Regions from separate parts of the Photobacterium nomapromontoriensis genome, predicted to be linked through region 4. Evidence: predicted binding sites of a transcription regulator. Region 4 holds the regulator's gene; each other region holds the start of a gene.
What was found. The regulator PurR, encoded in region 4, represses purine synthesis genes. The targets are predictions, from matches to a motif close to TNANGNAAACGTTTNCNTNA.
Positions count from the first base shown of each region.

Region 1: a site for PurR is predicted at 7,002-7,021, ahead of purM (phosphoribosylformylglycinamidine cyclo-ligase). Genes of this name have one in related genera too.
Region 2: a site for PurR is predicted at 6,942-6,961, ahead of L4D12_RS21615 (uracil-xanthine permease family protein). Genes of this name have one in related genera too.
Region 3: a site for PurR is predicted at 3,680-3,699, ahead of pyrD (quinone-dependent dihydroorotate dehydrogenase). Genes of this name have one in related genera too.

Region 1 is NZ_JAKJSL010000053.1:33,180-41,262, reverse strand. It holds gene fadE (acyl-CoA dehydrogenase FadE) at 1-1,490, opposite strand, end outside; gene dauA (C4-dicarboxylic acid transporter DauA) at 1,979-3,655, shown strand; gene lpcA (D-sedoheptulose 7-phosphate isomerase) at 3,757-4,335, shown strand; gene L4D12_RS21635 (class II glutamine amidotransferase) at 4,384-5,169, shown strand; gene purN (phosphoribosylglycinamide formyltransferase) at 5,249-5,896, opposite strand; gene purM (phosphoribosylformylglycinamidine cyclo-ligase) at 5,900-6,940, opposite strand; gene upp (uracil phosphoribosyltransferase) at 7,137-7,763, shown strand; gene L4D12_RS21615 (uracil-xanthine permease family protein) at 7,912-8,083, opposite strand, start outside.
Region 2 is NZ_JAKJSL010000053.1:25,090-33,172, forward strand. It holds gene L4D12_RS21570 (glycine cleavage system transcriptional repressor) at 1-277, shown strand, start outside; gene bcp (thioredoxin-dependent thiol peroxidase) at 288-758, shown strand; gene L4D12_RS21580 (AI-2E family transporter) at 850-1,923, opposite strand; gene L4D12_RS21585 (sulfurtransferase TusA family protein) at 1,931-2,158, opposite strand; gene bepA (beta-barrel assembly-enhancing protease) at 2,349-3,803, shown strand; gene arsC (arsenate reductase (glutaredoxin)) at 3,928-4,278, shown strand; gene wrbA (NAD(P)H:quinone oxidoreductase) at 4,293-4,871, shown strand; gene L4D12_RS21605 (DUF2069 domain-containing protein) at 4,917-5,351, shown strand; gene L4D12_RS21610 (DUF2066 domain-containing protein) at 5,429-6,715, opposite strand; gene L4D12_RS21615 (uracil-xanthine permease family protein) at 7,009-8,083, shown strand, end outside.
Region 3 is NZ_JAKJSL010000040.1:20,598-28,680, reverse strand. It holds gene L4D12_RS17220 (NAD-glutamate dehydrogenase) at 1-3,592, shown strand, start outside; gene pyrD (quinone-dependent dihydroorotate dehydrogenase) at 3,857-4,867, shown strand; gene L4D12_RS17210 (cell division protein ZapC) at 5,173-5,718, shown strand; gene rlmKL (bifunctional 23S rRNA (guanine(2069)-N(7))-methyltransferase RlmK/23S rRNA (guanine(2445)-N(2))-methyltransferase RlmL) at 6,669-8,083, shown strand, end outside.
Region 4 is NZ_JAKJSL010000017.1:29,412-37,494, reverse strand. It holds gene L4D12_RS03300 (phospholipase A) at 1-689, opposite strand, end outside; gene L4D12_RS03295 (TfoX/Sxy family DNA transformation protein) at 932-1,522, opposite strand; cyclic di-GMP riboswitch class I at 1,546-1,649, opposite strand; gene purR (HTH-type transcriptional repressor PurR) at 1,848-2,855, opposite strand; gene L4D12_RS03285 (hypothetical protein) at 3,398-3,793, shown strand; gene L4D12_RS03280 (hypothetical protein) at 3,932-4,138, shown strand; gene L4D12_RS03275 (hypothetical protein) at 4,209-4,814, opposite strand; gene torD (molecular chaperone TorD) at 5,019-5,672, opposite strand; gene torA (trimethylamine-N-oxide reductase TorA) at 5,837-8,083, opposite strand, start outside.

The DNA.
Region 1 (8,083 bases), on a different contig from region 4:
ACCGTGATGGCAATTGGCGCGCCTTGGTAGCTGCGGGCAAGAAAGTTACTCGGCCCCATGCAGATCGCCTTTCCTCCGGCTACATCCATCGCATCAATCACACCGCGTTGTCCTCTGTGGGTGCAGTGATATTTGACAATAGCAGATATCACCGAGGGTTTTTCACCCAGATCAATACCGGCAACCGTTAAGGTACTGGCCGCATCCAATACGTAAGCATTACCTGTGATACGTGCCAGTGGCTCTTCAATCCCTTCCATTTTACCGATGGGGAGTTTGAACTGACGGCGGATACGGGCATAAGCACCAGTCGCCATGGCGACAGTTTTTAAGCCTCCTGTTGAGTTAGACGGGAGCGTGATCCCTCGACCCACAGACAGGCACTCTACCAACATACGCCAGCCTTGCCCTGCCATTTCTTGGCCACCAATAATGAAGTCGATAGGAACAAAGACCTTATCACCTTGGGTTGGGCCATTCTGAAATGGTAGGTTTAGCGGGAAGTGACGACGACCAATGTCAACCCCGTCAAGATCGGTTGGGATCAGGGCACAGGTGATGCCCAGATCTTCATTATTTCCAAGTAGGTGATCCGGATCATAGAGTTTGAAAGCTAGCCCAAGCACGGTTGCCACCGGTGCGAGGGTGATGTAACGCTTATTCCATGTCAGCTCCATGCCGAGTACTTCTTCATTTTGCCACATGCCTTTTTTCACGATGCCGAAATCAGGGATGGAGCCCGCATCAGAGCCGGCTTCTGGGCTGGTAAGGGCAAAACAGGGTATCTCTTTCCCTTCGGCTAGACGCGGCAGGTAGTGTTCTTTTTGATCGGTTGTGCCGTAGTGCTGTAACAGTTCACCCGGGCCGAGTGAGTTAGGTACGCCAACCGTTGATGACAATACTCCAGATACGCCAGTGAGTTTCTGTAATACCAGTGATTGGGCATAGGCAGAAAACTCAAGCCCGCCATATTCTTTTTTAATGATCATGGCAAAGAACTTGTGATCTTTTAAGTACTGCCAAATTTCAGGCGGGAGATCAGCCAGCTCGTGGGTGACCTGGAAATCATTGGTCATCTTGCATACTTCATTAACTGGGCCATCCAGAAATGCCTTTTCTTCAGCGCTCAGGCGTGGTGTGGGAATATCATGCAGTTTATTCCAGTCAGGTGCACCACGAAAAAGGTCAGCTTCCCACCACACGGTGCCTGCATCAATGGCTTCTTTTTCGGTGCGAGACATTTCAGGCATCACACGTTTAAAAGCACTAAGAGCTGGTTTACTGAGTAATTTTCGACGCAAGGATGTGAGGTTAAGTGGAATAGCTATCAGTAAGAAAGCTAGCCAACTGTATTGACCAGTAATATTAAGCAGGGAGCCAAGGGTTAATGTAACCACAAGGGTAATAGTAAAAGTGCGTAAGTTGGCACGGTGATAGGCGAGCGCCCCGGTTATACCAACCAGTCCGAGTAGATACACAAGTGTAACCATGTTCAATCTCCTTATTCAGACGCGATATTTTTATTATTTAGGTACATTTTATGCTTGGTAAGAGGTCTAACCACTTGTGATAATTGTAAGTGATTTTTTAATTAAATGTGAAATTAATTTCCATTCTGAAAGGACGCAGTTACGTAAAGATGGCGTGTCAGGCTATGTACCGAAAGGGATTGATCGAGATCAGCGAGAGAATAAAAACAACTTGCTAAAAAAACTCATACAATTAACATGTGATCTTGTTCACGTATTTGTGGTTGTGCAGGCTGAGATGTCTGCCTTTTGCGTGCGTGAATTCTGGAGTACAACAGGTAGCGCAAGGCTATCTGTATTGATGTTGCCTTTCCCGAACTCCGACTGACATCTGCCCGCCGGATCCCTATATCGGGATGACAGCTATTTAATTTCTTTGAATTTTATACCCGAACGGGATCCATGTTTGGAATTTTTGCATTTCCGTTGGGGTCAGCAAGGGGTTTAGCGTGTTGTTATTTAATGCATTGAGACAAGCGTGGCGGGAAGGCTTTACGCTCTCGACACTACGTGCTGATGTGGTTGCTGGTATTACAGTGGGTGTGGTTGCTATCCCTCTGGGTATGGCATTGGCAATTGCGGTTGGCGTGCCTCCGCAACATGGTTTGTATACGGTTATTGTGGCTGGTTTTCTGGCTGCATTGCTTGGCGGTTCTCGTTTTAATATTACCGGCCCGACAGCTGCATTTGTCGTTATCCTATTGCCTATTACTCAGCAATATGGCTTAACTGGGCTGATGCTGGCCACCATGATGTCTGGGGCAATTCTACTTCTGATGGGGGTATTGCGCCTAGGCCAGTTGGTGGCGTACGTCCCTTATCCTGTCACAACAGGTTTTACCGCGGGTATTGGCCTGACCATTGCTTTTCTGCAGCTAAAAGATTTGCTGGGTTTGAGCGTTGCGACAAACCCAATCCACTTTCCAGAAAAAGTCATGGCTTATGCTACCGCGATGCCAACCATTAATTTGTCTGACACCTTGGTTGGGGTGATCACGATTGCCGTGTTTATTCTATGGGCTAAGTTAAAAACCAAAGTGCCAGCACATGTGGTTGCTTTAGTTAGTGGTACTTTAGTTGCGTTGGTTATCAACCAAATGGATGGCGCACACGTTGCTTTATTGGGCGAAAAATTCCATTACCAAATTGGCGATATTGTGGGGCAGGGGATCCCACAAGTGCTGCCTCAGTTTATCCTGCCATGGCAAGATGATGCATTTTCATGGTCGTTGGTGATTGAATTGCTACCTGCTGCATTTACCATTGCGATGCTGGGCTGTATTGAGTCACTACTATGTGCCGTGGTTGCTGATGGTATGACAAGTACGAAACATAACCCGAATGCCGAATTAGTTGGGCAAGGTATAGCGAATATGGTTGTACCATTTTTTGGCGGTATACCTGCAACCGCTGCAATTGCACGTACTGCAACCAATATTCGTGCTGGTGGTTTTTCACCAATTTCTGCGATGGTACATGCCCTGTTTGTATTGGCCGCAATGATTGCGCTTGCACCAATGCTGTCTTATGTACCGATGAGTGCACTCGCTGGCTTATTGATCATGGTAGCCTGGAACATGTCAGAAGCACCACACTTTGTGCATACCGTGAAAGTGGCACCTCGTCGTGATGTTGCTGTACTACTCACTTGTTTCATTCTGACTGTCGTGTTCGATATGGTTGTTGCCGTCGTTGTGGGCTTATTGTTGGCCGGCTTATTGTTTATCCAGCGTATTGCCACGCTGACCACGGTAAATGTAGTGGCGGGTAACCATCCGCATCAGAACTTTGGTGATGATGTTATTGTTTACGATATTAATGGTCCTTTATTCTTTGCCGCGAGTGAAAAAGCCTTGTCGGTTATTGATCGGATTAACCTTGATGCTCGTGCGGTAGTGATGGATTTCACTGATGTGACAACCATCGATATTACGGCTATTCATGCATTTGAAAATGCGTTGGATCGTGTACGTGATTATCCGGTGTATTTAGTTGGGGTTGCGCCGCATATTGTTGATAAGCTGAATACTGCGGGTGTGCTGGCGCTTGAGAATATTGCTCTGTTTGATTCAGCAGAGGCATTACGCGCACACTTGAGCTCAAAGGCTCACAATGTTCAACCTTAAGAGTCGACACTGCTGAGCATTTCTTTGTACACTGCCTGTTAAGGCACAAATCTGCGGGAGCTTGCTCCCGCATAATATATTGAGTAACCAGAGCAGAGCCTATGTACCAAGATATGATCCGCGCAGAGTTGAACGAAGCGGCTGAAGTACTAAACCGTTTTTTAAGCGATGAGAAGAATATTGCTGATATCGAGGCCGCAGCCAAGCTGCTGGCTGATGTATTTAAGCAAGGTGGCAAGGTGCTGTCTTGTGGGAATGGGGGATCACATTGTGATGCCATGCATTTTGCCGAAGAGCTGACCGGGCGATATCGTGAAGACCGTCCGGGCTATCCGGGTATTGCTATTTCAGATCCTAGCCACCTTTCCTGTGTAAGTAATGACTTTGGTTATGAGTCAGTATTTTCACGTTATCTGGAAGCGGTTGGGTCAAAAGGCGATGTGTTGTTTGGGTTATCGACGTCTGGCAACTCCGGCAACATTCTGAAGGCGATTGACGCAGCTCATGCCAAAGGAATGAAAGTGATTGCACTGACGGGAAAAGATGGCGGCAAGATGGCAGGTCTGGCGGATGTCGAAATCCGTGTCCCGCATTTTGGTTATGCTGATCGCATTCAGGAAGTACATATCAAGATTATTCATATCTTGATCATGTTGGTAGAAAAAGAAATGGCTGCATAGTTGCGGCTATTATGAATCAGATAATAAGGCAAGGAGGCATAAAGGACTATGTGTGAACTACTGGGTATGAGTGCCAATGTGCCGACAGATATCTGTTTCAGTTTTACCGGCCTGATGCAGCGGGGTGGCAATACTGGTCCGCACCGTGATGGTTGGGGGATCACATTTTATGAAGGTAAGGGATGCCGTACCTTTAAGGATCCCAACCCGAGCTGTCAGTCGCGAATTGCTGAGCTGGTGCAGGAGTACCCGATCAAAAGTTGTGCTGTGATCAGTCATATCCGACAAGCTAACCGTGGTGGAGTGAGCCTAGAAAATACCCATCCGTTTACCCGTGAATTATGGGGGCGGTATTGGACCTTTGCCCACAATGGCCAGCTAACAGACTATGACGCTTTAGATACGGGCCATTTTACCCCTGTCGGCAGTACAGATAGCGAAGTCGCCTGTTGTTGGTTGCTGAACCAGTTATCGTTAGCATTCCCTCAGCCACCCCAAGAGTGGTCTGCGGTGTTCAAGTTGATGGCTGACTGTTGTGACACACTACGTCAGTTAGGGGTATATAACATGCTATTGAGTGATGGTGAGTATGTATTTACTTACTGCACAAACAATTTGCATTGGATCACTCGTCGAGCCCCTTTTGGTAAGGCATCGTTAATTGATGAAGATGTTACGATTGATTTTCAGCAAGAAACGACACCCAAAGATGTGGTGACAGTGATGGCGACCCAGCCCCTGACTAATGATGAACGTTGGCATAAAATGCAGCCGGGTGAATTTGGGGTCTTTCATTTTGGTGAACTGGTGTTTAACCGAATGCCAGCAAAGTGATAGTGATTACTGAGTGACATGGCCATTGATATAAAAAAACGCGACCTTAGGTCGCGTTTTTTATTTATCGGTGGCGTATTTATTCGTCGTCAGCGGCATAGCCTGATGGCGGTAAACATTCACCATCAAAGAAAGCATTACTATCTTGCATTATCGCTCGCTGTTGCAGGCACCAATGCGCAACCAGTGGGTAAATACGATGTTCTTGTTCTTGTACTCTAGCCATGACATCGTCGGCGGTATCATCGTCAAAGATCGGTACTTTGGCTTGCAGGATCACCGGGCCCCCATCAAGTTCTTCTGTGACAAAGTGTACACTGGTGCCATGTACCTGATCACCCGCATCGATGGCTCGCTGGTGAGTATTCAGGCCGGTGTATTTTGGTAGCAGGGAGGGATGAATGTTGATCATCCTGCCTTGATAGTGGCGGACAAAGTCACCACTCAAAATACGCATGAATCCAGCCAGAATCACCAAGTCAGGTTGGTAGCGGTCAATCTTTTCAGCCATGGCTCGGTCAAAGTCATGGCGATTGGCATAATCACAGGTAGCGATGTGCAACGTTGTAATTCCCGCTTGACGTGCGCGCTCTAAACCGTACGCGCTGTCACGATTGGATACGACTGCTGCAATGTTAGCATCTGCTATGATGCCTGACTGGCAGGCATCAATAATTGCTTGTAGATTTGAGCCATTACCGGAGATCAGTACAACGATATTTTTCATCGTTTACAGGATCTCCACCTGCTCTTCACCGTCAGTAGCAGCGGCAATGCTTCCTAGTAGCCATGCCTTCTCGCCTTCGGCATTGAGAAGCGCGATAGCTTGTTCTGCCTGAGCATTAGGCAGAGCAATGACTAAACCGACGCCACAGTTGAAGGTACGGTACATTTCGTAGGTATCAACGTTACCGGCCTCCTGTAACCAGTTGAATACTGCAGGCCACTGCCAGCTATTGCCATCAACCATTGCTTTGGTGCCTTGAGGCAGAACACGAGGAATATTTTCCCAGAATCCGCCGCCAGTGATGTGGGAAATAGCATGTACATCACAGCTTTCCATCATCTTAAGGACGGATTTGACGTAAATTTTGGTTGGTTCAAGCAGGTGCTCAGACAGAGCCTTACCTTCAAGTTCTAGGTTCAGATCGGCATTGGAGACTTCGAGGATTTTGCGGATCAGTGAGAATCCGTTGGAGTGTGGGCCGCTTGATGCGACAGCAATAAGTGCATCGCCTTCACTGACTTTGCTACCATCAATGATATCCGCTTTTTCGACGACACCGACACAGAAACCAGCAACGTCATAATCTTCACCGTGGTACATCCCCGGCATTTCAGCAGTTTCACCACCGATCAGTGCGCATCCTGCTTGAATACAGCCTTCACCAATCCCTGCAACAACGCTAGCAGCCGTATCAACATCCAGTTTTCCTGTTGCATAGTAATCGAGGAAGAACAGCGGTTCGCCACCTTGTACGATTAAATCATTGACACACATGGCAACCAGATCGATACCAATAGTATCGTGTTTATTCAGATCCATGGCTAAACGGAGTTTAGTACCGACCCCGTCGGTACCTGAAACAAGGACAGGCTCTTTATACTTGGTTGGTAGGGCGCAAAGAGCACCGAAACCACCGATCCCCCCCATCACTTCAGGGCGATGTGTGCGTTTTACCACCCCTTTAATACGATCAACTAATGCATTACCTGCATCGATATCAACACCAGCATCTTTGTAACTAAGAGAAGAGTTATTGCCGCTCACAGGAGGTCCCTCAACGTATTAAAGTGAAAAAGCGAGGCTATGATAACAGCAGTCAGGGCGGAAAGGGAAACGTTTGCGTCAATAAATCTCACTGGCTATTTACCGAGCAAACGAAACGTATACCCCTACCCGGATGGTATAGGGGTAGTGTATAATAATGCGATTTTTTTAATTTTTGTTTGCTTAGGAGTCACAGATGAAAGTCGTTGAAGTAAAACACCCACTGGTAAAACATAAGATTGGTCTTATGCGCGAAGGTGACATCAGCACTAAGCGTTTTCGTGAACTAGCAACCGAAGTTGGCAGCTTGCTGACTTACGAAGCGACTTCAGACTTCGAAACAGAAAAAGTTACCATTGAAGGCTGGAATGGTCCAGTTGAAATTGATCAGATCAAGGGTAAAAAGGTTACGGTTGTGCCTATCCTGCGTGCCGGTCTGGGTATGATGGACGGTGTGCTTGAGCATATGCCAAGTGCACGTATCAGCGTTGTCGGTATTTACCGTGATGAAGAGACGCTAGAGCCAGTCCCTTACTTTAACAAGCTAGCTTCAAACATCGATGAGCGTATTGCACTCGTTGTTGACCCAATGCTCGCTACTGGTGGCTCGATGATCGCAACACTGGATCTGTTAAAAGAGCGAGGTTGTAAGCAGTTCAAAGTATTGGTTTTGGTTGCGGCTCCGGAAGGGATTGCAGCGCTTGAAAAAGCTCACCCAGATGTTGAGCTGTACACTGCAGCTATCGATGACAAGCTAAATGATAAAGGTTACATCGTTCCTGGCCTAGGCGATGCTGGTGACAAGATCTTCGGTACCAAGTAATCTAGCAAGATAAAAATTAAGCAATAAAAAGCCGGATTAACAAATCCGGCTTTTTTTATATTGGTTCTTTGCTAAAACGAGGATGAAACAAGAGCGAAACCGTGCGATGACATGGATGCGATCACGCATGTGACGCATCCAACATTGATTATTTCTCCGCAATATTTTCCATCTGCGCATTGTCAACAACGTGATTTTCGCCTAAATCATCAGGCAGGATCAGGTTAAGCAAAATGGCGACGATACCACACAGGCTGATACCTTGCAGGCTGAAGCTACCAATACCAAAGGCCATGCCGCCGATACCGAATACTAGGGTA
Region 2 (8,083 bases), on a different contig from region 4:
CCCTTATACGGCAGATTTTCAGATTGAAGCCGATGATAGCCCGGGGCTTATTGAGCAATACACCCGCTTTTTTGCATCACGAAATATCGATATTGGCTCACTCAGTGCCCATACCCATGAAAGCAAGCAAGCAGGCACACCAAACCGATTTCAGCTCCAGATCAGCACCAACTTGCCTGAAGGGTGCAATTTAATGACCTTACAAGAAGAATTTGAAACACTTTGTCAGCAACTACTCGTGACAGGCAATGTGACTTTTGTCGGGCATAACCAATAAGGAAAAGATCATGGAAACGTTAACTATGGGTATGCCAGCGCCCGCCTTTACTCTACATAATCAAAACGATGAACCTGTTAGTTTGACAGATTTCAGAGGTAAAAAAGTACTGGTCTATTTCTATCCTAAAGCCATGACACCGGGATGTACGGTGCAAGCCTGTGGATTACGTGACAGCAAGGCAGAGCTGGATGGTTTCAATGTTGAGGTGCTGGGGATCAGTATCGATCCAGTCAAACGCCTGCCAAAGTTCATCGAACGCGATAACCTGAACTTTACCCTACTGTCTGACGAAGACCATGCTGTTGCCGAACAGTTCGGTGTCTGGGGCGAAAAGAAGTTTATGGGAAAAGTGTACGATGGCCTGCACCGTATCAGCTTTCTGATTGATGAAAACGGTGTGATAGCGCACGTGTTCAATAAGTTCAAAACCAAAGATCATCACGAGGTGGTACTGAGCTACCTTCAAGAAAACGATTGATCCGATTGCTGATAATCAAAGTTACCGAAAATAAAAAGGCCGCGAGTCAAAATCGCGGCCTTTTTAAATCAGATGATCTCTGTCGAAACTATCACTCGTCTGCTTTCACAGCAACAGGATCCGCCGCTTTCAACGCATTCCATACTGCTTTCACCAAGGTTGCCAAGGGTATAGCAAAAAAGACCCCCCAGAATCCCCACAGACCGCCAAATACCAATACCGATACGATAATGGCAACCGGGTGCAGATTAACCGCTTCAGAAAATAAAATCGGTACTAATACATTACCATCTAGCGCCTGGATAATACCGTAGGCAACCAGTAGCCACCAAAAATCAGGACTGATCCCCCATTGAAAGAGCCCTACCATGGCAACGGGTAATGTCACTGCCGCAGCACCGATATACGGGATCAACACCGAGAAACCTACCAAGACTCCAAGCAAAACAGCATAACGCAGATCCATCACCGCAAACGTCACATAGCTGACAATACCAACAATAAAGATTTCGGTAACCTTACCGCGGATATAGTTAGAGATCTGCTCATTCATCTCAACCCCGACTTTACTCGCCAAACGGCGATTTCGCGGCAGCAGACCACTCAATATATCCAACATTTCTTCTTTGTCTTTCAATAAAAAGAACACCAGAAGTGGTACCAGAATCAAGTATACCGCCAGCGTCGCAAGGCTGACCAGAGATGATAATGATCCTTTAACGGCACTTTCACCCATTCCCAGCACTTTCTCTCGTAAGGTATTCATCAGGGTACCAATCTGATGTGGCTGGACGAAATCAGGATAACGTTCAGGCAAGCTGGAAACGAACGCCTGCAAGCCATTAAACATATTAGGCACATCCGCAATTAGGTTACTCACCTGATGCCAAATCGTCGGTACTAAACCAAAAATGGCCATAACCATCAACCCGGCAAAAATGAGCAGCACACAGAGCACTGACAGTGATCTTGGCAAGCCCACCCGAGTTAACTTTATAACCGGCCACTCCAACAGGTAGGCCAATACAATGGCAACCAGCAATGGCGCAATTAAATTGCCAAAAAAGTAAATGGTTAGAAAACCGCCAAGCAAGATAGCGACGAGACTAACGGCATGGGGATCTGAGAATCGTCGCTGGTACCAGCGCGTCAGCATATCTAACATAAAATGTTTACAGCCTTTTGGTCACAATGATTTCCAGTACATGAGGGGAATCCTCCTGTACTTCTATAGAAAAACCATGAGTAGAAAGATAGCGGGGAATGTCCAGCCTCGCTCCGGTATCAGTGATCTGAATTGCCAACCGCTCGCAAGATTCGAGCTCATTTGCTGCTCGTTTAGCCAATAACAAAGCCATTGGGCAGCGTTCTGTGGTCAGATTGAGCATTGCGGTTTCCATTCCGTTATACTAACAAAGAAAATTTATCGAGGTATTGTAAATGACATCCTAACGACAAAAAAGAAACCTGTCGCAGGTTTCGTTGTCAGACCTTCTTGTAATATACCCAAGTTAGTTCAATATGCAGGATTCAACACCTGCTCAGCGCGATATCAGGAACAGGCAACAGAAGGCGGAACCCATTACTACTATGTTTCGATTAACCAAAGCACCGGCTTATCTCCTCATCAGCGCATTACTTGGCTCTGCGGTTACAGCTTCTGCGGCTGATTTTAACAAGCTTCCCGAAATAGGGATGGCGGCAGCATCTACCTTAAGTATTGAAAAAGAAATGGAATACGGTGATGCCTATATGCGGATGATCCGTGCCAGTATGCCCATCATCAACGATCCTCTGCTTTCTGAATATATACAGGATCTCGGCCACCGTTTAGTGGCCAATGCCAGTGATGTCCGCACGCCGTTTGAATTTTTCCTGATCCAAAATCGAAACATCAATGCCTTTGCCTTCTTTGGCGGACACGTCGCGGTACATTCTGGGCTATTTCTCTACGCCAAAAATGAAAGCGAACTGGCCTCAGTCATGGCCCATGAAATTGCCCATATTACCCAGCGCCACCTCGCTCGCAGCATGGAGGATCAGGCGAAGAAATCACCCGCCACAATGGCGGCGTTGATTGGCTCACTCATGCTGGCTATTGCGGCACCAGAAGCCGGGATCGCTGCGATGCACGCAACGACAGCCGCATCGGCTCAAGGCCAGATCAACTATACGCGAAGCAATGAAAAAGAAGCTGACCGAATTGGGATCGCAACCCTTGCCAAGTCCGGGTTTGATGTCCAAGCCATGCCCCGTTTCTTTGGCCGTTTAGCCGAACAGTACCGTTACGCCAGCAAACCGCCACCGATGCTACTGACCCACCCGTTGCCTGAATCACGGATCAGTGATAGCCGTAGCCGAGCTAACCAGTATCCAGCTAAAACTGTCGCCACCTCAGAACGCTACCAACTGGCTAAGGCTCGCATCATCGCCAGATACGCAGGTCTCGATAACAGTGCAGCTTTGAGTTGGTTTGACCATGAGTTGAAAGGCAGTGATCCCATTCACCGTAACGCCCTTAATTACGGCAAGGCGCTGGTTTATATTGACTCGGGGAAATATCAACAAGCCCATGCATTACTTGCCCCTCTATTGGCACAGGAGCCGAGTAACCGTTTTTATATCGATTCAGCCACTGATCTGGATCTCCATGAAAAACACTATAAACAAGCGATTAAACGGCTAGAAACGGCTCTCAATAGCTATCCCGACCAAAAAGTTTTACGCCTTAATCTCGCCAATGCCCTGCAAGAAGCCGGAAAAAATAGTAGTAGTATTCCTATTCTAACCCGCTATACCTATGATTATCCTGATGATCCTAATGGCTGGCACCTATTGGCCAAAGCACAAGCCGTCAATGGTCGTCGAGATGCAGAGCTGGCTGCTCGAGCGGAACTATTGGCGCTACGCGGTGCTTGGGAAAAAGCTATCCAGATGTATATTCAGGCCAGCCAACTGGTTGAAATCAACTCTCTGGATCAAGCCCGCTATGATGCCCGTATTGATCAGCTCCGCCTCTCTCGTCAGCGTGTTGCAGACCTTTGATCCAATCGTGTAATCACTGCCGTTTCTTCTTGATGACAGTTGCTCTACAATGGGGCAACATCATCAAAACACCTAGTTGCCGTATTTACGGTACGCCGAATTAGGGACAAAAAAGGAAGAGTATATGTCAGTCACTATCTATCATAATCCGCGTTGTTCAAAGAGCAGGGAAACACTGGCTTTACTTGAAGAGCGAGGCATCAGCCCGACCATTATCAAGTACCTTGACGATGCTCCGACGGTTGAGCAGCTACAAACCTTATTCGCTCAGCTTGGTTTCACGTCGGCACGCGACATGATGCGCACCAAAGAAGCACTATATAAAGAACTCTCTCTCGGTGACGACACCATCACTGAACAACAATTATTCAATGCCATGAGCACTCACCCGAAACTGATTGAGCGCCCGATTGTTGTTAATGGTGAAAAAGCAGCAATGGGACGTCCTCCAGAACAGGTTCTAACTATCCTGTAAGGTCGTTTAATAGCATGAATAGCATCCTTGTTCTCTACTATAGCCGCCACGGTAATACACGTCAGCTGGCGAGACAAATAGCGAGAGGGGTCGAACAGGTAGAACACTGCGAGGCGGTGTTGCGTACTGTCGCCGATATTGATGGTCAGGGCATGACATTCGCGGACTCCGATCGTGATCCGTTGGTCACACAGGCGGACCTCCAACACTGTATCGGGCTGGCGATGGGCAGCCCGGTGCGATTTGGTAATATGGCAGCGCCACTGAAACACTTTATTGACTCAACCAGCGTTGAGTGGCTGCAAGGCAGTCTGATCGGTAAGCCTGCTTGTGTGTTCACCTCATCATCCTCAATGCACGGCGGCCAAGAAACGACCTTACAGTCAATGATGCTGCCGCTACTACACCATGGCATGCTCGTAGTGGGAATTCCCTACTCTGAACCCTCTCTGCATACCACCCGTGCTGGTGGTACGCCCTATGGGCCCTCACATCTCAATAACGGGGACAACCACCCGTTGTCCCCAGAAGAGCGAGAGCTTGCTCAAGCCTGCGGTAAACGCTTGGCCGAAACAGCCCTTAAATTAAAATAATCGCCCCTCGGACGGGGCGATAAGGTCATAAGAAGGATTGATGTCATGACCGTCATGAGCAAATCAACGCGTTACCTGCATTATATGGCATTAGCCGCCAACCTCGGGCTGATCAGCTGGGTTGCGATCTGGCAATCCACCCTGTCCCCCCATCCTCATCTTAACAACTGGCTGATGGCTGGGATCTGGGTAGCTCCAATGCTGCCGCCACTGAAAGGCATTATAACGGGCAAACCCTATACCCACGCTTGGGCCAACTTCATTCTCATGTTCTATTTCCTTCATGCCCTGACCCTGCTGTGGGTCGATGAAGGGGAACGCTGGCTAGCCGCCGTGGAGCTAGGCCTGACAATGAGTGCTTTTGCTGCCAACATTCTGTTTGCCCGTCAGCGAGGCCGTGAGCTGGGCATCAAATTGAAAAAACTCTCTCAGGTAGAAAAAGAAGAGCGAGCCCACCATGAAAGACAGCCGTCAGAATAATATCTGTCACCATGGCTAAGCATAAAAAACGGTGGGCAAGCCCACCGTTTTTCCATTCATCGAAACCCACTCATCAATTAAAGCTGAGCTCCCTGAGATGACCACTGGTACACCGTGGCTTGCTTAACTGGCTGGACAGGTAGTGCTGTGACGACACCGCCTGTCGCGGGCATGTCCGCAGCAGGAGCGCTGGTCGCAGACACCTCTCCGGCCGACGATACCTGTGGTGCCGGCTCTTGCGTCTCTTGTGGAACAATCAGACTGGCATCAATACCACCAGCCGGTAAATCTTGTGCATCTCCAGCAGCCTCGCCAACAATAGGGGCAATCGCTCCCTCCACCACCGGATTAACGGGTGTGGTTGCAACTGACAATCGACGATCTTGGCTCAGCTCACGCTGAAATGCCGCTTCTGTACTAAGCAGCTGTACCGAGAACTCAACGCTATCTCCTTGAATACGATAAGCGTTCACTGCCGCAACGGATGTTAAGCGGGTGATCAAGCGCTCAAGCGTAAAAAAGTCTTTGGACGACTTAATATTACCCACTACAACAGATAACTGGCCTTGCGCATCACCACCAAGCGGTACGGCATATTTAGTCGCCAGTTGATCAGCCACGCTATCCATCATCTGGTTGATCGTTACCACCGCCGTACCAGATAGACGCCCTTCTGTCGGGGCAACTTGTGAACCATTTAACTGTGCCGGTTTATCCGCAAACAACTGCCAATTCAACGCGACGTCATTGTTATCCTGCTGACGCACCCGCACTACCAGCACCGCGTCTGGCTGATAACGTAAACTCGCGGCAGCGATTGGCTGAACAAAGCCGCCCCATAAATCAGGCGTGCTGATCGCTGTAACATCTTCAAAATCACCGATCGGCATCAGTACTGGCACCCCCCTACGCTCGGCGGCCGCTTTAATATCAGTCAATAATGTACTGCCTGACTGATCCCAAATGATATTACGCTCACGACTGGCATCTTCCACCAGCCAAACTAAGATAGACGGGCGCTGTTCACTCCAGAATGTTGAATGTGCTTGCGCCAGTAAATTACGAATTCGCGAGGGTTCAAAACTCAGATCCAGAGTCTGTTGCCCGTTAAGATTGCCATAAGCAAACTGACTGACATACTGGCTACTAGTTGTTAAAGCCTTAGCTATCACTTCATTTTGGACAATCGCACTCTGTCCTGAAACCTTAATCAGAACCTGCTCCAGCGCCTGCTTACGCGCTACCTGTTCTGACTGCCGGTCAGTATCGGGTAATACAACCTGCGCCTGATATAGGTTGGTCATGGTGGCAGCTTTAAGTGGTAAAGCTAATATCGCCATGAATAATAAAGTAACACGCAACATAAAAAACTCATTTATCACTTCAGTTAATGCCTGATCATAAATTGAACCTATCCAACTCGGCAACTGCTTCCCACACAAAATCGAATCTAATCCCGTTATTTTTCTTCTCGATGAAAAATAACACACTGTAAGGCGCCCCTGTTTAATGCTAATTCTCTGTCCTTTTTCACAAAAAGCAGATCCATCTCTGCATTACTAATTATTGTTAAATTTATAATCTATTGCGTTAGGCAATCGTTTCCCCTTGTGCTAATATTTCGCGATTTTTTTTACACTCAGGGTGGAATTACATAATGTTGCAAATATTACAGGGTGCCCAAATGCTTTTTGTCGCATTTGGTGCGTTAGTGTTAGTTCCGCTCCTTACGGGACTTGACCCCAACGTTGCTTTCTTTGGTGCCGGTATCGGTACTCTCCTTTTCCAAATCATCACCAAACGCTCCGTTCCTATTTTCCTCGCCTCCTCTTTTGCCTTTATTGCTCCTATTATGTACGGCGTCCAGACTTGGGGGATCCCTGCAACCATGGGCGGCTTAATGATGGCCGGTGTGGTGTATGTATGCATGGGTGCGTTAATCAAAGTGCGTGGTGTCGGCATTATCCATAAACTCCTTCCTCCCGTGGTTGTCGGTCCGGTCATTATGGTCATCGGGCTGGGTCTTGCACCATCAGCGGTGAACATGGCGCTGGGTAAGTCGGGCGACGGTGCCGTTCAATTGGTCAATGGTGACGCCGCATTATGGATTTCATCGGTTTCATTATTCGTGACAATTGGTATCAGTGTCTTTGCCAAGGGCTTTTTCAAACTGATCCCTATTATGGCCGGTATCATTGCAGGCTATGCACTTAGCCTTGGCTTTGGTGTGGTTGACTTCACGCCAATACATCAAGCCGCTTGGCTTGCGATGCCAAACTTTACCTTCCCTGAATTCAACATCAATGCCGTTTTGTTTATGATCCCCGTGGCAATTGCTCCTGCGGTTGAGCATGTTGGCGATATGCTCGCCATTTCAAATGTAACCGGCAAAGACTACCTGAAAAAACCAGGTCTGCACCGCACCATGGCGGGTGACGGAATTGCAACAATTGCTGCATCCATGTTTGGTGCACCACCAAATACCACATACTCGGAAGTTACGGGTGCGGTTATGCTGACGAAAGCATTCAACCCAGTCATCATGACATGGGCCGCCGTTACAGCCCTGGTCCTTGCCTTTGTCGGTAAACTGGGTGCGGTTCTGCAAACCATTCCAGTACCTGTCATGGGTGGCATCATGATCCTGCTGTTCGGTTCTATCGCCACCGTGGGTCTAAATACACTAATCAAAAACCAAGTCGACCTACACAAAGCGCGTAACTTGGTCATTG
Region 3 (8,083 bases), on a different contig from region 4:
TTTTTCTTGCATGGTGTATGTAACCAAAGAAAGGTACAACACTGAGCTTCGACGCAAGAGCCAAATTGTGCTTCAAGAATATTTTGGCTCTGAACAAGAAGTGGAATTTACAACATTCTTCTCGGAGAGCTCACTGGCAAGAACGCATTACATTGTACGAGTGATAAATAATAACTTCGATGTTGATGTAAAAGCCGTAGAGCATAATTTAGTTGAGGCGGCATCGTCGTGGGAAGATCGTTTAAGCGGATCATTAATCGCTAACTTCGGTGAAAGCCAAGGCACACTGCGAGCAAAAAATTATGCCAGCGCTTTTCCGCGATCATATAAAGAACAGATGTTGCCGGGATCGGCAGTTGCAGATATAGAGCAATTAGAAAGTCTGAGTGAAGGTAATAAGCTAGGTATGCTGTTTTACCGGCCGCAAGAAGAGTCGAATGATTCACGGTTTGTAAAACTGAAGCTATTTCACCGTGATGAACCCATCCATTTGTCTGATGTCATGCCAATGTTGGAAAATCTCGGCTTGCGGGTGATTGGTGAATCACCTTATGAAGTGATCACCGCAAGTGGTACCGTTTATTGGATCCTTGACTTTGCCATGCTGCATAATGCCTGTACAGGGATCGATCTCAGTGAAGCGAGAGATCGTTTTCAAGAAGCTTTTTCTGCTATTTGGCATGGTGAGCTTGAGAGTGACGGATTTAACCGTTTGGTCTTATGCGCGGGTCTAACGGGTCGAGAAATTACGATATTACGTAGTTATGCCCGTTATATGCGGCAAGTTGGCTTCCCGTTCAGCCAGCACTACATTGAAGAAACCTTATCAAGTCACAGTAAGTTAGCGTGTGATCTAGTGACATTATTCCGTTTACGTTTTGATCCAGTAAACACATTTAACGAAAAAGAAGAGCAAGCGTTTATCGCGAAGCTAAATGAAAAATTGGATCATGTTGAAAGCTTAGATGATGATAGGATCATTCGTCGGTATATGGATATGATCCTTGCCACTCAACGTACTAATTACTATCAAGTTGAAAATGGGCTACCTAAGCCTTGGTTATCGCTGAAGTTACGTCCTTCCGACATCCCTGATATACCAGCCCCTGTCCCTTTTTTTGAGATATTTGTTTATGCTCCAGATATCGAGGGGGTGCATCTGCGTGGAGGTAAAGTGGCGCGAGGCGGTCTTCGTTGGTCAGATCGACAAGAAGATTTCCGTACCGAGATCCTTGGTCTGGTAAAAGCACAGCAGGTGAAGAACACCGTGATAGTGCCAGTGGGAGCAAAGGGCGGGTTTGTTTGTCGACGCCAGCCACAGTTATCAACGCGTGAGGCAATTCTGGCAGAAGGACAGCGCTGTTATAAGCGGTTTATTCGTGCTTTGTTGGATGTGACAGACAATGTTATGGATGGCGAACTGGTTCCTCCCGCCAATGTGGTACGTCATGATGAAAATGACCCCTATTTGGTGGTTGCCGCAGATAAAGGAACGGCGACATTTTCGGATTTAGCCAATTCAGTCTCAGAAGATTATCAATTCTGGCTCGGAGATGCGTTTGCATCTGGAGGATCAAATGGTTACGACCATAAGCAAATGGGGATTACTGCAAAAGGTGGCTGGGAGTCAGTCAAAAGGCATTTTCGCGAGCTGGGAATAAACTGTCAGAAAACCGATTTTACCTGTGCAGGTATTGGTGATATGGCGGGTGATGTCTTTGGGAATGGTATGTTGTTGTCTAAGCATATCCGGCTGGTGGCTGCCTTTAATCATCTGCATATTTTCTTGGATCCCGATCCGGATTCAGCACGCAGTTGGCAAGAGCGAGATCGCCTGTTCAAGCTGCCACGATCTAGCTGGGAAGATTATGATCCTTCATTGATCTCAGAGGGTGGCGGGGTATTCTCACGTCGTAGTAAGTCGATCAAATTAACGCCTCAGATCCAGAAGCTGCTGGGTACCCGAAAACAAAGCTTGCCGCCGAATGACATTATTCGATTAATTTTGCAGATGGAGGTCGATCTGCTGTGGAATGGGGGTATTGGTACATATGTGAAATCGCAGACAGAGACGCATACTGACGTGGGTGATCGTGCTAATGATGCCTTACGTGTTAATGGTTGTGAACTGCATGCAAAGGTTGTCGGAGAAGGTGGTAATTTAGGCTTAACCCAGTTAGGTCGCGTAGAATTTGCCAAGAAAGGCGGCTTGGTTAATACCGACTATATCGATAATGTTGGTGGTGTCGATTGCTCAGATAATGAAGTGAATATAAAGATTTTGCTTAATAGCTTAGTCACGAACGGCGATCTTACTTACAAACAGCGTAATGAACTATTAGATCGCATGGAGGAGGAAGTTGGTGAGATTGTACTTGATGATGCGTACTGTCAGAGCGAGTCGATATCTGTCACTCAACAGCAGCAAGTACAACTGCTGAAAGAGCAAATTCGCTTTATTCACCATTTAGAAAAAGAAGGTAAGCTGGATCGTGGTTTGGAGTACCTGCCTGATGACGATACGTTAGCCGAGCGAGAAAAGTCAGGTCAGGGATTAACTCGCCCAGAGCTTGCTGTATTGGTAGCATACGGAAAGATGGTATTAAAAGAAGAACTGGTGACCGAGGAGATTGCCAATGATCCTTATCATGCCCGTTTGTTGTCAGCGTATTTCCCTCAAGAATTACAAGAGCATTACCGGAGCCATATGGATCAGCATCCACTGCGTAAAGAGCTGATCGCAACGTCATTGGCTAATCAGATGTCGAATGAAATGGGCTGCAATTTTGTCACTCGTCTTCAAGAAGAAACAGGATCCTCAGTGGCTGAGATTTCATCGGCCTATGCGGTAGCGAGAGAAGTTTTTTGTTTTGAATGGATTTTCGATCAAGTGAGGGCGCTCGATAATGTGATCGTAACAGAAGTGCAATATGAGCTTCTTTATCGTTGCCGTCGCATGCTTCGTCGTGCAACACGCTGGATTCTGCGAAATAGAGATCGGAAGCTGGGTATTGAGCAGATGATCACTTTCTATCAGCCAATAGTACAGAGATTAAGAACGAACCTTCCCCGTTACCTTGTAACAGAAGAGGTACAAGAGCATGAGGAGCAGGCTGCTGTCATGGTCAAACAGGGGGTGCCTGAAGAGTTAGCCTATAATATTGCGTGTTTAAGCAGTTTATATTCGGCGATGGATATTGCTCAAATAGCAAAAGAGTTGGATAAAGATATCGACTTTATTGCTCAGGTATATTTTGTGATCGGGGCTGATCTGTCATTACACTGGTTCTTAAAACAAGTACATAATCAGCCTGTTGAAAACCATTGGCAGGCATTAGCACGGGCATCTTTTCGAGAAGATCTCGATTGGCAGCAACGTCAGTTAACGTTGGCGGTGATCACCAGTGGTCCTGAAGGTGTAGCTGCTGAACAGCTTATTGAAAATTGGATGGAAGAGCATCAAAGTGCAATCCATCGCTGGAACACGGTACTGGCTGAATTCAAAGTGGGTACAACTCATGAGTTTGCCAAGTTTTCGGTAGCATTGCGAGAATTGGTGTTACTTAACTTAAACTGCCGTCCTGCTAAATAAACTCGTCAGAGATATCTAAAAAAGTAAGCGAATTAGCTATAGGCCGCTGAGTTTACGCTTGGTGGCTTTTTTGAGACTTTTCACTATCGAGTTAATCGTTTGCGTTTCCCATGACAAATTACATGTATGGTTATGTTGCATAAGGTCGTAGTTTGCCACTTATTAGCCATTTTGATGAATAAACGTAAAAATACTATTTGTATTGATCAAAGAAAGTGTGAATAATACCCACCCGTTTATACGGGGCTTTTTTTAGGAGGTACAATGATTTACCGCCTCGCTCGATCCGCTATTTTCCAGCTTGATGCAGAAAAAGCGCATGATCTAGCTATTCAGAACTTTTCTCGCTTTACTGGTACTCCTCTTGATCTTTTTTATCGTCAACATGTCGCTGATCGTCCTGTTGAAGTGATGGGTCTCACCTTCAAAAATCCTGTTGGATTGGCTGCTGGCCTTGATAAAAACGGCGAATGTATAGAAGCATTCGGCGCAATGGGTTTTGGCTTTGTGGAAGTAGGAACAGTTACGCCTCGTCCGCAATCTGGTAACGATAAACCACGCCTTTTCCGCGTTATTCCTGCTGAAGGTATTATCAATCGTTTTGGGTTTAATAACCTAGGCGTTGATAATTTGGTGGAGAACGTTAAGAAAGCGAAATATGACGGAATTATCGGTATTAATATCGGTAAAAATAAAGACACACCGATAGAAAAGGGTGCTGAAGACTATTTGATCTGCATGGAGAAGGTCTATCAGCATGCTGGTTATATTGCTGTCAATATTTCATCGCCTAACACACCTGGACTTCGAACTTTACAGTACGGTGAAATGCTTGATGATCTGTTAGCACAATTGAAAGTGAAGCAGAAAGAGTTAGCAGAGAAACACGGGAAATATATCCCGCTCGCACTGAAGATCGCACCAGATCTGGAAGATCATGAAATTAAGCAAATCGCAGAATCATTGATCAAGAACGAGATCGATGGCGTGATCGCAACCAATACGACATTAGATCGAGCATTGGTTAAGAATATGCCTCATTGTGATGAAGCGGGTGGTCTCAGTGGCCGTCCATTACAGAATCGCAGTACTGAAGTCATCCGTTTACTTGCAGCAGAGCTAAATGGCGCACTACCGATAATTGGAGTGGGTGGTATCGATTCAGCGATTTCTGCACGTGAGAAGATGATGGCTGGTGCCAGTTTGGTACAGGTTTATTCGGGCTTCATTTACCATGGGCCTAAACTAGTTAAAGATATTGTTGATAATCTTTAAAGTTACAATGTCATGTTAACCGATGTTACATGATGCACCATTACTGATAGAGTTGTAGTGGTATCAGTGATAGTAACCATTGAAAATCAAAGTACTTATTGGATTGATCCGGTAGGTACTTTTTTTTATTTAAGGTGTATGACAAAAGCGATTTTTCTCAAAAGTTGTCAAATTTACAGTACTTGTCATCAAGATCATGCCATTTATTTCCTCTTTTTATTTACAGAGTACAAAGTAAAATTCTTCTAAAGTTTTGTTTCACGCATTGGATAAGTAGAAAACAAACGGAATTTTGGAGCGTTAACATGTTGAAACCTAATAATTCATGGGAGTGGTATTACGACCAACAAAATGATGCTCTGATGCTTGATTTGGGCGATGAGATGGTTTTCCGTGTGGCGATTCCAACCAAGCACCTTGTTCCTTGTGCTTTTACTAAAACTGATTTTACCGTTGACGATGCGACGGTGTATCAAACTTATCTTGAGAGCCTTTCTGGGCTTGCTCTCTCTGCGCCGCGTAAAGCAGAGCTTGCCTTAAATGCTGTGACGGCCAGTCGATTCCATAAACCCATGATGCCAAAAAGCTGGTTTTTTTTAGAGAAAAGGGCAGGCTGTAATCCGGAAAGTGGCGATATTGTGACGTTGCAGACGGAATTAGGCCAGGCCAATTATCTTATTATTGAAAACAGCGGCTGTGCCAGCCTGTGTATGATGGCTGATGTTGAACCATTAGCTCTGACCTCAACCAAAGACATGCAGTTCTGTGACATCATCAAGGTGATGAACGATCGCATGGAAGTGTTTGAGCAGCCTCAGGAGATGACAATCAGTTTTGCTCTTGTTGGTTAGGCACTCGCACCCTAGCCATCTCGCATCCTCTTCATTTTGTGCCCCTCATTGTATTCCCTCAAGCACCGTTCAATATTAGGTATAGCGGTAGAGGATCGCGCTCGTGGTACTCTCTTTTCCGCTAAATTGATATTGAAGTGGATGAGCTGAATATGCTCTGAATCCGGTATCTTAAACTAAATTCAGTGATGACAATTAGTACCGAGATGGTGTTTATGACACATCTTAAGCTAAGTGTCATGTTATGGATACGCTCATCATCAGCCCCAAATACCTATCTTATTCATTGCATAGATATACGAAAGTCTAATTTATTTTATCGTATTTTAATCAGCTCTAAGGCTACAGGCTTATTTCGTGATTAAAAAGTGATCTACGCCAGTGATCTAACTCTAAAATTCTTATCAATATTGTCTATTTTCCTTTCCTCTTTTGCCGCTTTATTCTCGCATAAAAACCGATTTCTAGCCTGTAACATGGCAATAAGTACTCTAATATTTCCTCAATTTCCATATTTGTGTAATTTAATTTCATGGTGATAACAAATGGAACGCTTAACGATGGTCACTATTTCCTATTGGGAAACTTAAGGGGCTAGTATATGCAGGTTGTACGCTAGGATTGGTGGGTACTTGCCAATACGCTCAGTCAATGGTCATGTTTTCTGAGCAAATCATTGTTGATTCTGTTTTTAACGTGTTGATAATTAATGATTAATTAAATTGTTTCTATTGGGAAACGATGATTTTTCACTATTTTTATCGGCTTGATATATGATTTTTATCGGTTTAGACGGAGGGGAATAAAAGACTGTCCACAGTCGTAAACAGTGCCCATATTGTGCTGTTGCTGTTTTTTTAGCTAAATGACGGCTTAACTTCTTTTTAGCGCAAGGTATTTACGGTGTTTTCAGTTATAATTCACCGCAACATAAGTGCGAAAAGAACTCCATGAATCAATATTTAGCTATCACTTCACGAGGCCTTGAAAACCTCCTTGCAGAAGAATTAGAGCAATTGGGTGCCCAGAGCATTCAGGTTGTACATGCTGGCGTCCGTTTTAAAGCGGAACAGGCCACCGCATATCGTTGCTGTCTTTGGACTCGTATCTCGTCACGTATCATTCAAGTATTGAGTGAATTTACTGTTCGTGATGATATGGATTTGTACCTAGGTGCCGCCGCCATCAACTGGACCAATTATTTTGGCAGTGATACGCGCATCATCGTTGATTTCAATGGTACAAACCGTGAGATCCGCAATAGCCAATACGGTGCGATGAAAGTAAAAGATGCCATTGTCGATCGCTTCACTAAAGCTGATCTTCGTCGTCCAAACATTGACCGTGAACGCCCTGAACTTCGCATTCATATGCGTCTGTCTGGCGAAAAAGGTATTCTTGGTTTGGATATGGCGGGCAGTGGTTTGCACCAGCGCGGTTATCGTAGTGAAGCGGGTAAGGCACCGCTACGCGAAACACATGCCGCTGCATTGGTGATGAAATCCGGTTGGACACCAGAGAAACCATTATTAGACCCAATGTGTGGTTCGGGTACCTTAGTGATTGAAGCGGCAATGATGGCTGCTCAGATCGCTCCTGGCCTAAAGCGTAAACGTTGGGGTTTTGAGTCAATCAAAGATTTCGATAAAGAAGGCTGGCTTGAAATACACGCAGAAGCAACAGTAAAAGCGCGTCGTGGTGTAGCAAACGTGACAACCAAATTCTTTGGTCGCGAGATGGATCGTCGTGTTTTGACTATCGCTCGTGATAATGCGGGTCGAGCAGGTGTTAAGAGCCTGATTGATTTTGAATATGGTGATGCGACACAGCTAACATGCCCTGAGGGATTCACTAACGGTATTATCCTGTGTAACCCTCCATATGGTGAGCGTCTAGGTACAACGCCAGAGCTTATCTCGCTATACACTGAATTCGGTAATCGATTGAAGTTGGCATTTGCTGGCTCTACTGCCGCGATTTACTCATCATCCAATGAGTTACTGAGCTGTCTTCGCATGCGTGCTGACAAGCAGTTCAAGCTAAGTAACGGTGCGCTTGATTGTGTGCTGAAAACTTACTTAATTACTGCGGGTGCGGTGAAGCATACCGAAGGTGAGCAAGAAGGTACGCTCGAAGAGACACAAGTCGCGCCTGATTTTGCCAACCGTTTGAAAAAGAACATTGCGAAGCTCAGTAAGTGGGCAAAGAAAGAGGGTATAAATTGCTACCGTCTGTATGATGCTGATTTGCCTAACTATAATGCGGCCATCGATAAGTACAATGACTTTTTGATTATCCAAGAGTACGCAGCGCCGAAGACGGTTCCGGAAGAGATTGCTCGTCGTCGTATTATGGATATCTTGCG
Region 4 (8,083 bases):
GCTTTGAGGTATCCTCGTAATCCTTGGTAAATTTTAAAGTTCCAGCTCAGTTCCCCATAAGGTTTATCGAAACCGCTTTCTATAATGTTGCGAGTGAGCAACTTAACTTCTTGTTCATCGGTTGGCTGCCAACCGAAGACAAATTCACCATGACCGAGAAAATCAGTGATATCGGGGTTGTAGTCTTTAGAGTCATGAATTCTGATCCATGGCTTTATACGAATAAATCCCTGAGGGAAATGATAGGTGACATTGACATAGGCTCGGTTCCAACTTACTTCATTCGATCCGCCTGCACCATTAGATTGGTGCTCAACGCCAAAAGCAGCATCGAAGTGCTTGAACTTTTTGTTGTAAAACAATTCTGGGTTGAAATCATTATCGCGAAAGTAGGCTGATGATGCGTACGCTTCCCAATTTGATTTTTGTGTGTATGCCAGAAACACCCCTTCTTCATGGTTTCCGAGTAAATGGTATTTAAGGCTAATTTGAAATTGAACGAAAATATCGTGAACTTTACCACCATCAGGGGAGAGTGGCTCGAATCTCGCTTGGTTAACTCGGCTCTCTTTGTAGAGTGGTAATAGATAGGTGTCTTTGTGATGCGATACGCGGCTCGGTTCATTTGCCCAAACGGGGCTGGCGGTAGTTATCAGTGAAATAGATAAAAGAAGACTGCTTTTTTTCATATGTGCTTGAGGTCTTATCATGTTCCAGAGGTATAAGTATGCGATAAGAGTCGCTCTTTCGCAAAAAATGTGGGCACAAAAGGAACAGTTAAATCGTCAAAAAAAAGATACAGAGCAATAAGTTACTTAATGGTTGAAGATATGGATAGTGATATCAAAGTCGTGATGTTAGGCGGTCAGTATGAAAATAAGCACACAAACGATTGCTTATTTTCACACTATCCATACTCATGTTGCTAGGATTAGCTAAGTTTAGCGAGAAGTTCTGAACGTCGCTCCTGAGGGATCACGGACCAATGTTGGCCACTTATCGCTCCTTCAAGTGCCCAGAGTAACTCAAGGCTTATTGTTCCTTGGTGGCTATTTTGCAGCGCTTTATAAGCATTGATCGAACCCGCTTCGAGTAATTCATTAACGGTCACAATACCCGCTTTTTTAAGCATGCGTTCATTGGCTAATCGTAAGTTAGGTAGATCTTTAATGCGATCGGGTTCGGCACTGACTTTAGTTTCTTTGTCTACTTGTGCGGCAGCGAGGGAGCGCTCGGCTTGCTCGATAATTTTTGTAGTATCTTGCCACCATTCTTCAGGAATAGCGTAGTGGCGAGTTACAACGGGAAAACCTCGTTTAGTATAAACATACGGTTCCAAGCCAGCTTGCTTGAATTCTTGTTCGTTGGTTGCATTGGCACGTAGATGAAGTTTGTTATTCACAACGAGGGCAAACATTGTTTCACCCGCGAATAAACCAAAACCACCAAACATTGAGCGAGATTTCATGTTACTGAAACAATTAAATAGGCGTAATGAATCTTTTAATACAGGTTTGTCCATGCTTTTTCTCGGTGAAAATATCCATCGGTGACCCCGCTACCATGAGTGACAGAATGATGACAAACTGAATACTTTTAGGTCGGAAGCTTTGCGTCTCTATCTTTCGACAGATTTGCCTTGTTCGTGATAAATCAAGAATATCCTAGTTAGAATATTTGAACCTGCTCCCATTTTTTAAAATGTGACATTGGTTCCATTAATTGCATTTGGTTTCTGCTAGGTAAGCATTTTTACTTCATATGTAATGCAAATTATCGGTGAAAATAGACACAAAAAAACGGAGGCATAGGCCTCCGTTTAAATTACTAAAATGACGTGATGCCACTCAGTTGTTTAAATTTCGCACGGATTGACGAACAACAAGTTCAGGAACCATTTCAAATACTTGAGTGGCATGATCCTTGTCTCTCATGCGATACATTAATATTTCTACGGCACTTTTACCTAACCGGCGTTTAGGCTGGTGGATGGTTGTAAGTGGCGGTGAGAAATACGGTGCTAAATCAATGTTGTCATAGCCAATGATGGATATGTCATCTGGTACATTAATACCTGCCAATTGGAAGGTACTGATTAACCCCATTGCCATGATGTCATTAAAGCAGAAGATAGCGGTTGGACGCTCTTCCATCGCGATGATTTGATTAGCGGCATTAACGGCAGATTCACATTCAAAATCGCCTTCTAAAATCCATGCTTCGTTGACGGGCAGGCCAGCTTCAGCCATGGCTTTATTAAAACCTTTTAAACGTTCGCGACAGGCTGTTTTTTCACGATGGCCAGTCAAACAACCAATGGCTTTGTGGCCGTGTTCGATAAAGAATTTAGTGGCAACATAGCCGCCTAATTCTGCATTGTCTTGGATTTTATCTGTATGCGGACTTTCAGGACCCCAATCCATGACAACCATAGGTAAATCTTTCTGGCGTTCAAGCAGCGCCAGTAATTCTTCATCAAGATCTGAGCACATCACCAGTAGGCCGTCAACGCGCTTTTCAGCAAGCATGCGTAGGTAATCACGTTGCTTGGTTAAGTTGCCTTCAGTGTTACACAAGATAAGTGTGTAGCCTTCACTGTAGCAGTACTCTTCAACGCCATGTACGACTTCTGCGAAGAACGGGTTGGTTGATTTGGTTACAAGCATCCCTATAGTACGCGTAGTGTTACATTTTAAGCTACGTGCAACCGCACTTGGCGCGTAGTTTAGCTCATCAACGGCGGCTAGCACTTTTTTCTGTGTTGCTTCTGCCACGAAGCGTGTTTTGTTAATCACGTGAGAGACGGTGGTTGTAGAGACACCAGCCATACGTGCAACATCTTTAATCGTTGCCATAATTATTCTTCTAATAATAAGAGGTCAGAGGACCTTAATAATCAAATTAGTTACCCAATAGAACAATGAACTGTTGGCTGCTTGTGGAAGTAGAGCACTGTTCTATTGGCTGTCGGTAACAGAAACAAAAAAGAGCCGCATTAACAAATGGCGGCTCTGCTACACCGATTCTACATGTGTTCTTATCGTACGCATACGTTTCATTGTGTAATCGCTTGCGATCACATTTTACTTAGTGTGGTCAAGAGTGCAATGTTTCTGAGTTGAATTAATGAGAATTATGCGCTGCTTGCATCACTATTCGATGGGGAGAGTATGAATCTGTATCAGAAATGCATAATTTAAAGAATTGTCGGTATGTCACCGTGTTTGAATTTTACTATTGGTCTATAGCATTTATCTGGCTGTTGTTGTTATAGGGGATCCTGGCAGACTCTGTCGGATTCGTTTGATCGTGATCATCGTCAGTTTTATCCATACTTGATGAAGCCCAAATACGTGTGATAATTAGGATTATCCAAGTTCTAAAAACGGACAGACGCATGTCAACGAATAACAAAGCGGGTGTACGATTTGCTTATATCGCAAGTTTTTTAACACCTTTTACCTTATTGATTTCAGGCATTATTGCCATTATTTACGCTGGCTATAAACTTAATAAAGGTACGGATGAGCTCTGCTACAGCCACTACTACACGATTATTCGATCATTTTTCCTATTCTTTACTTTTTTTGTCGTGTTAGGTGTAACAGCTGCCACAACCACTGGTATGGTCGCGGGTGCGGAGTACTGGGTGAACAGTGATGTGCTGGATTATGTGCTTGATGGGATCCCGGTAGTGGGTGTCATTATTGCGCTAATCGCTATCATCAGATGGTTTTTTCAACTTATCCGTGGGATGCGTTTGCTGAGCCAAAACAAAGCGATCGAGTTGTAATTGCTTGAGTTCTAGCAGAGGCTGATAGCCTGAAAGTAAAAGCAAAACCCGTTGCCAAGTGCAGCGGGTTTTTTATTTACGAAGAATGGATGCTCAGACTTATATACTTAAAGAGGCGCAATTGATGGAGTTATGCTAATGGTATCTAAGTCTCAATTACCTGCTCGTAAAGAGGATATCAATATTGTGCATGAAGACAGACAGGAGCAACCAATGAGCATGCATGAAGGTATTGCAATATGGTGTGACTGTTGTGTATGTGAAGCTGAACCTTATTGGGCAGATCACGCCGAAGAGCTGGGCGTCTCACTCAGTAATTATGAAGAAGGCAAAGAGCCCAAATAGGCTACTGAATGGCGATGATGACATCGCAGCCAGCTGCGATGTCATATTGCGGATAAACGAGAGGATAAGCTTATTTGCTGATTTGCTTCGTTTTTAGTAACTGAGCCAGCTCGGTTATGAGTGTTTCAGTTTTCGGGTCATACGCTTGCATTGCGGCTAGCGTATCATTTTGCAGTTGTGTCTGCATTGCGATGAGTTGTTTATCCGATAAAATCCGTTCACGCTGCTTCGCGAGCTCTTGTTTTGCTGCTGCAAATTCTTTTATCAGTGCATTGCGTTCTTTTTCACTGAGAGCTTGGTCTTGTACCTTGCTCTGGAGTTCATGGGCTTTGTTGACGAAGCTTTCGGGATTATAACCAACGTCAGTCGCTTTCTTTTTATAAGCCGCTTCAAAGGCTTTAGTTTGTGTCACAAGCTCAGGATGTGTTTGTAGCGCATGTTGGCGAATACTGGTGAGGTCACGTTGTATTGCATTGATGCGGTAAGCCGTTTGGTTATGAGCCGTGATACTCGCACTAGCCGCGCTAGTGGCAGGAGTACTGGTTGTTGTTGTGTTACTTGCCTGAACGTGTGGCGCCATCGTGACAACAGCTGCCATTAATAGCGGCAGTGAGAACTTAAATAGACGGTATGGTGCGTGTAGAAACTGAGCAATAGGGGATTGATTGACTTTCATATCAGAACCTTGTTAACGACCATGAATGGATGGCCACTGCGTTATTGGGTTACTTCACTGTATAAAATACGATGGAAGGTAATGTCAGTATTATGTCATGAATACTGGATAGTACCTGAATAGGCTTGTGTTAAAAAAGCCAGCAATCCTATGCTGGCAAAAAGAAGATAGTGCGGTTGACACGCTGGCTATTGCCAGTCGGATTTATTGTTCTTCACCGATGAGGTAAGCGGTATCAAGCTGGCAGAATGCAAGTAGCATCTCAGCAGCAGCAGCATAAAAACCAAATTTATCGTGTCGTTTTGCTTCTTTAGCAAATAGTGGTAGCCAGTTTAGCAACATGGTATTGATGAAGTTAAGCTGTGCCTGCATTAATTCTTCCGCTGCGGCTTCAGAAGATTGCTGGTTAGCCATGATAATCAGGTTGCCCATAAAATCCAATTCGATGGCTAAGTGGTCTGCTGGCTCATTGAATTCTTTTCGCTGTGCAATCGCATATTCATCCATCAGCTTATTCATATCTTGAGCGGGTTTATCGTTCATTAATCCACTTTTTCCTACATACATTGACGCGTAGGGTAGTGCACCAGATTTGGGGGTGCTTAAGAATAGGCCACAGAAGTCAGCGGCGAGTTCTAGCTGAGCATCGTCACGCTTATCGAGACGTTGTAGTGCATCACGGAACGTTTCAACTGATGCTTTGAGTTCTGCGGTCATGGCCAGTCCAGAAAGGAAGGTTGCCATTTCACCATTTTGGTACTGTTCAATATCCTGTTCGGTTAATTCACGGGCGAATAGCGAAGACATCCACCAGTAAATTTCTGCACGCTGCTCGTTGAAAGCAATAAACTCTTTCATGATTACTCCAAATCAAGACAATACGGTCAAAATAATAAGAGGGGACCGTAAAGAAAACATATTCAGATAGAATAGTTCTATAACTTATTCTATGTGAATAGATTTTTTTTGAAAAACGGTAAAGATTGAGTCAGAGGCCGAGGCCTCTGACTCGTAACACTAACTTACGCTAGATCCATTGCTGGGAATAGTGGGTTAATGTCGGTAACTTCTGTTGGGCCGTTAAAGCCTGTTACCGCTGGAACTGTACCAGTGAATTTCTCAACTTCTACCAGTGCAGAAGCTGCAGATGTTGCCTGTGCCAGCTTCGATGAACCGATGTCTTGAGTCAGTACGTTTGGATCGCCGTAAGTACAGATAGTACCCGCCTTGCCACCTTCTAGCGGGCTGTACCATGCACCTTCGTGGATACGGCATACACCTGACATGTAGTCATCGCTCACAACAGCACCAGCCAGTACTTGGCCTCGGTCGTTGAATACTCGAACGATATCGCCTGACTTGATACCACGCGCTGCTGCATCTTTGGTATTGATGAAGATAGGCTCACGGTCAGCAATCGCGTACGTTGCACGGTGATCAGTTGACGAACATAGCTGTGAGTGCAGGCGGTGCTTAGGGTGCGTACTTTGCAAGTTCAGTGGGAACTTTTGAGAACGTGGACCACCGTGGCTACGTTCTGTTTTCTCGAACCACATTGGGTGACCCTGACAGTCATCGTAACCCATGTCGGCGATAGTCTTACAGTAGATCTCGATCAAGCCAGAAGCCGTACCCAGAGGTTCTAGATCCGGTTCTTTACGGAATGATTCGTGACGTACCCACTCTGCACCTTCAGGGAATTCGATGAAACCTTCAGTTTCCCAGAATTTCTTGAAGTTAGACATACGAACGCCTAAACCACGGCCTTGCAGACGCGCACCGTTATAAATCTCTTCGATCAATTCCATCTGAGTTTTACCACCGGTAAACGCTTCTTCGCGGTTATAACGGGTGCAAAGCTCACGGAAGATTTCGAAGTCATCTTTTGATTCGTACATAGGCTCAACAATCTTCGGCAGGGCAATGATACCTGCGTTAGAGTGATTACCGTACTGTTCAATATCGTTACGCTCGTACGTGGTTGTCGCCGGTAGAACGATATCGGCAAAGCGACATGTTGCTGTCCACTGGTGATCGATAGACACAACAGTTTCTAGCTTCTGCCATGCCGAGATCATTTTGTTACGATCCTGGTGGTGGTGGAACGGGTTATTACCACTGAAGATCGCCATCTTCATCACTGGGAACTTGATGCTTTGGCCGTTGTACTTGATGGTTTGACCAGGGTTGTCGATACAATCAACGAAACGGGCTACAGGGATAAATGTTGAGTAACCCTTGTAAGAACCATTATGGATAGGGTCAACGCCAGTTACGCCGCTAAAGCCTGACATTAGTGGGCCGTTAGAGGTAATTGAACCCGCATCGTTGTAGTGCCAGCCGAAACCGAAGCCACCACCAGGCAGACCGATTTGGCCTAGCATTGCGGCAACAACGACTAGCATCCACGCGTACTGCTCACCGTGCTGCATACGCTGTAGACACCAGCCACCAATAATCTGGGTGCGACCAGACGCCATTTGACGTGCTAGGGCACGGATTTCATCGGCTTTAACGCCACAGATCTTCTCTGCCCACTCTGGTGATTTTTCAACGCCGTCTGTTTTACCTAGTAGGTAAGGCAGGAACTTGTCAAAACCTGTGGTGTAGTCAGCTAAGAATTCTTTGTTGTATAGATTCTCGCTGTATAGCGTATGTGCGATAGCCAGCATCAGTGGAACGTCAGTTTGTGGATTAACACGCACTTGTTCACCGCCCACAGTTTTCTGTGTATCGGTTACCACTGGGTCAACAAAGATAACTTTGATGTCGCCGCTCTTCACTTTCTTAGCAAGCTGATCGTAGTAAGCGTATGGGCTGTGGTCAGGGACTAACCAACCCACCTGCAGGTTCTTGATTGGATCTGAACCCCAAACCACGATAGTGTCAGAGTGCTCAAGTACTAGCGGCCATGAAGTTTGCTGTTCATAAACTTCCATTGCGCCCGCAACGTACGGCAGGATCACCTGCGCAGCACCTGTTGAGTAGTCACCCATCTTACCAAGAGTCGTACCATGCAGACTGATACCACGCTTCATCATGGTACCGGCATTATGTAGTTTACCTACAGACTGCCAGCCAGTATGACCTGCGTATAGCGCACTTGGACCGTAAGTATTCTGAATACGTTCCATTTCGTGATAGAAGAAGTCAAGCGCCTGAGACCATGGTACACGCACAAAACGGTTGTCACCGCGCTGTGTTGTGTCTGATTTGAAGCCGTGCTTCAACCAGTCAATACGTACCATTGGGTATTTTACACGCGCAGG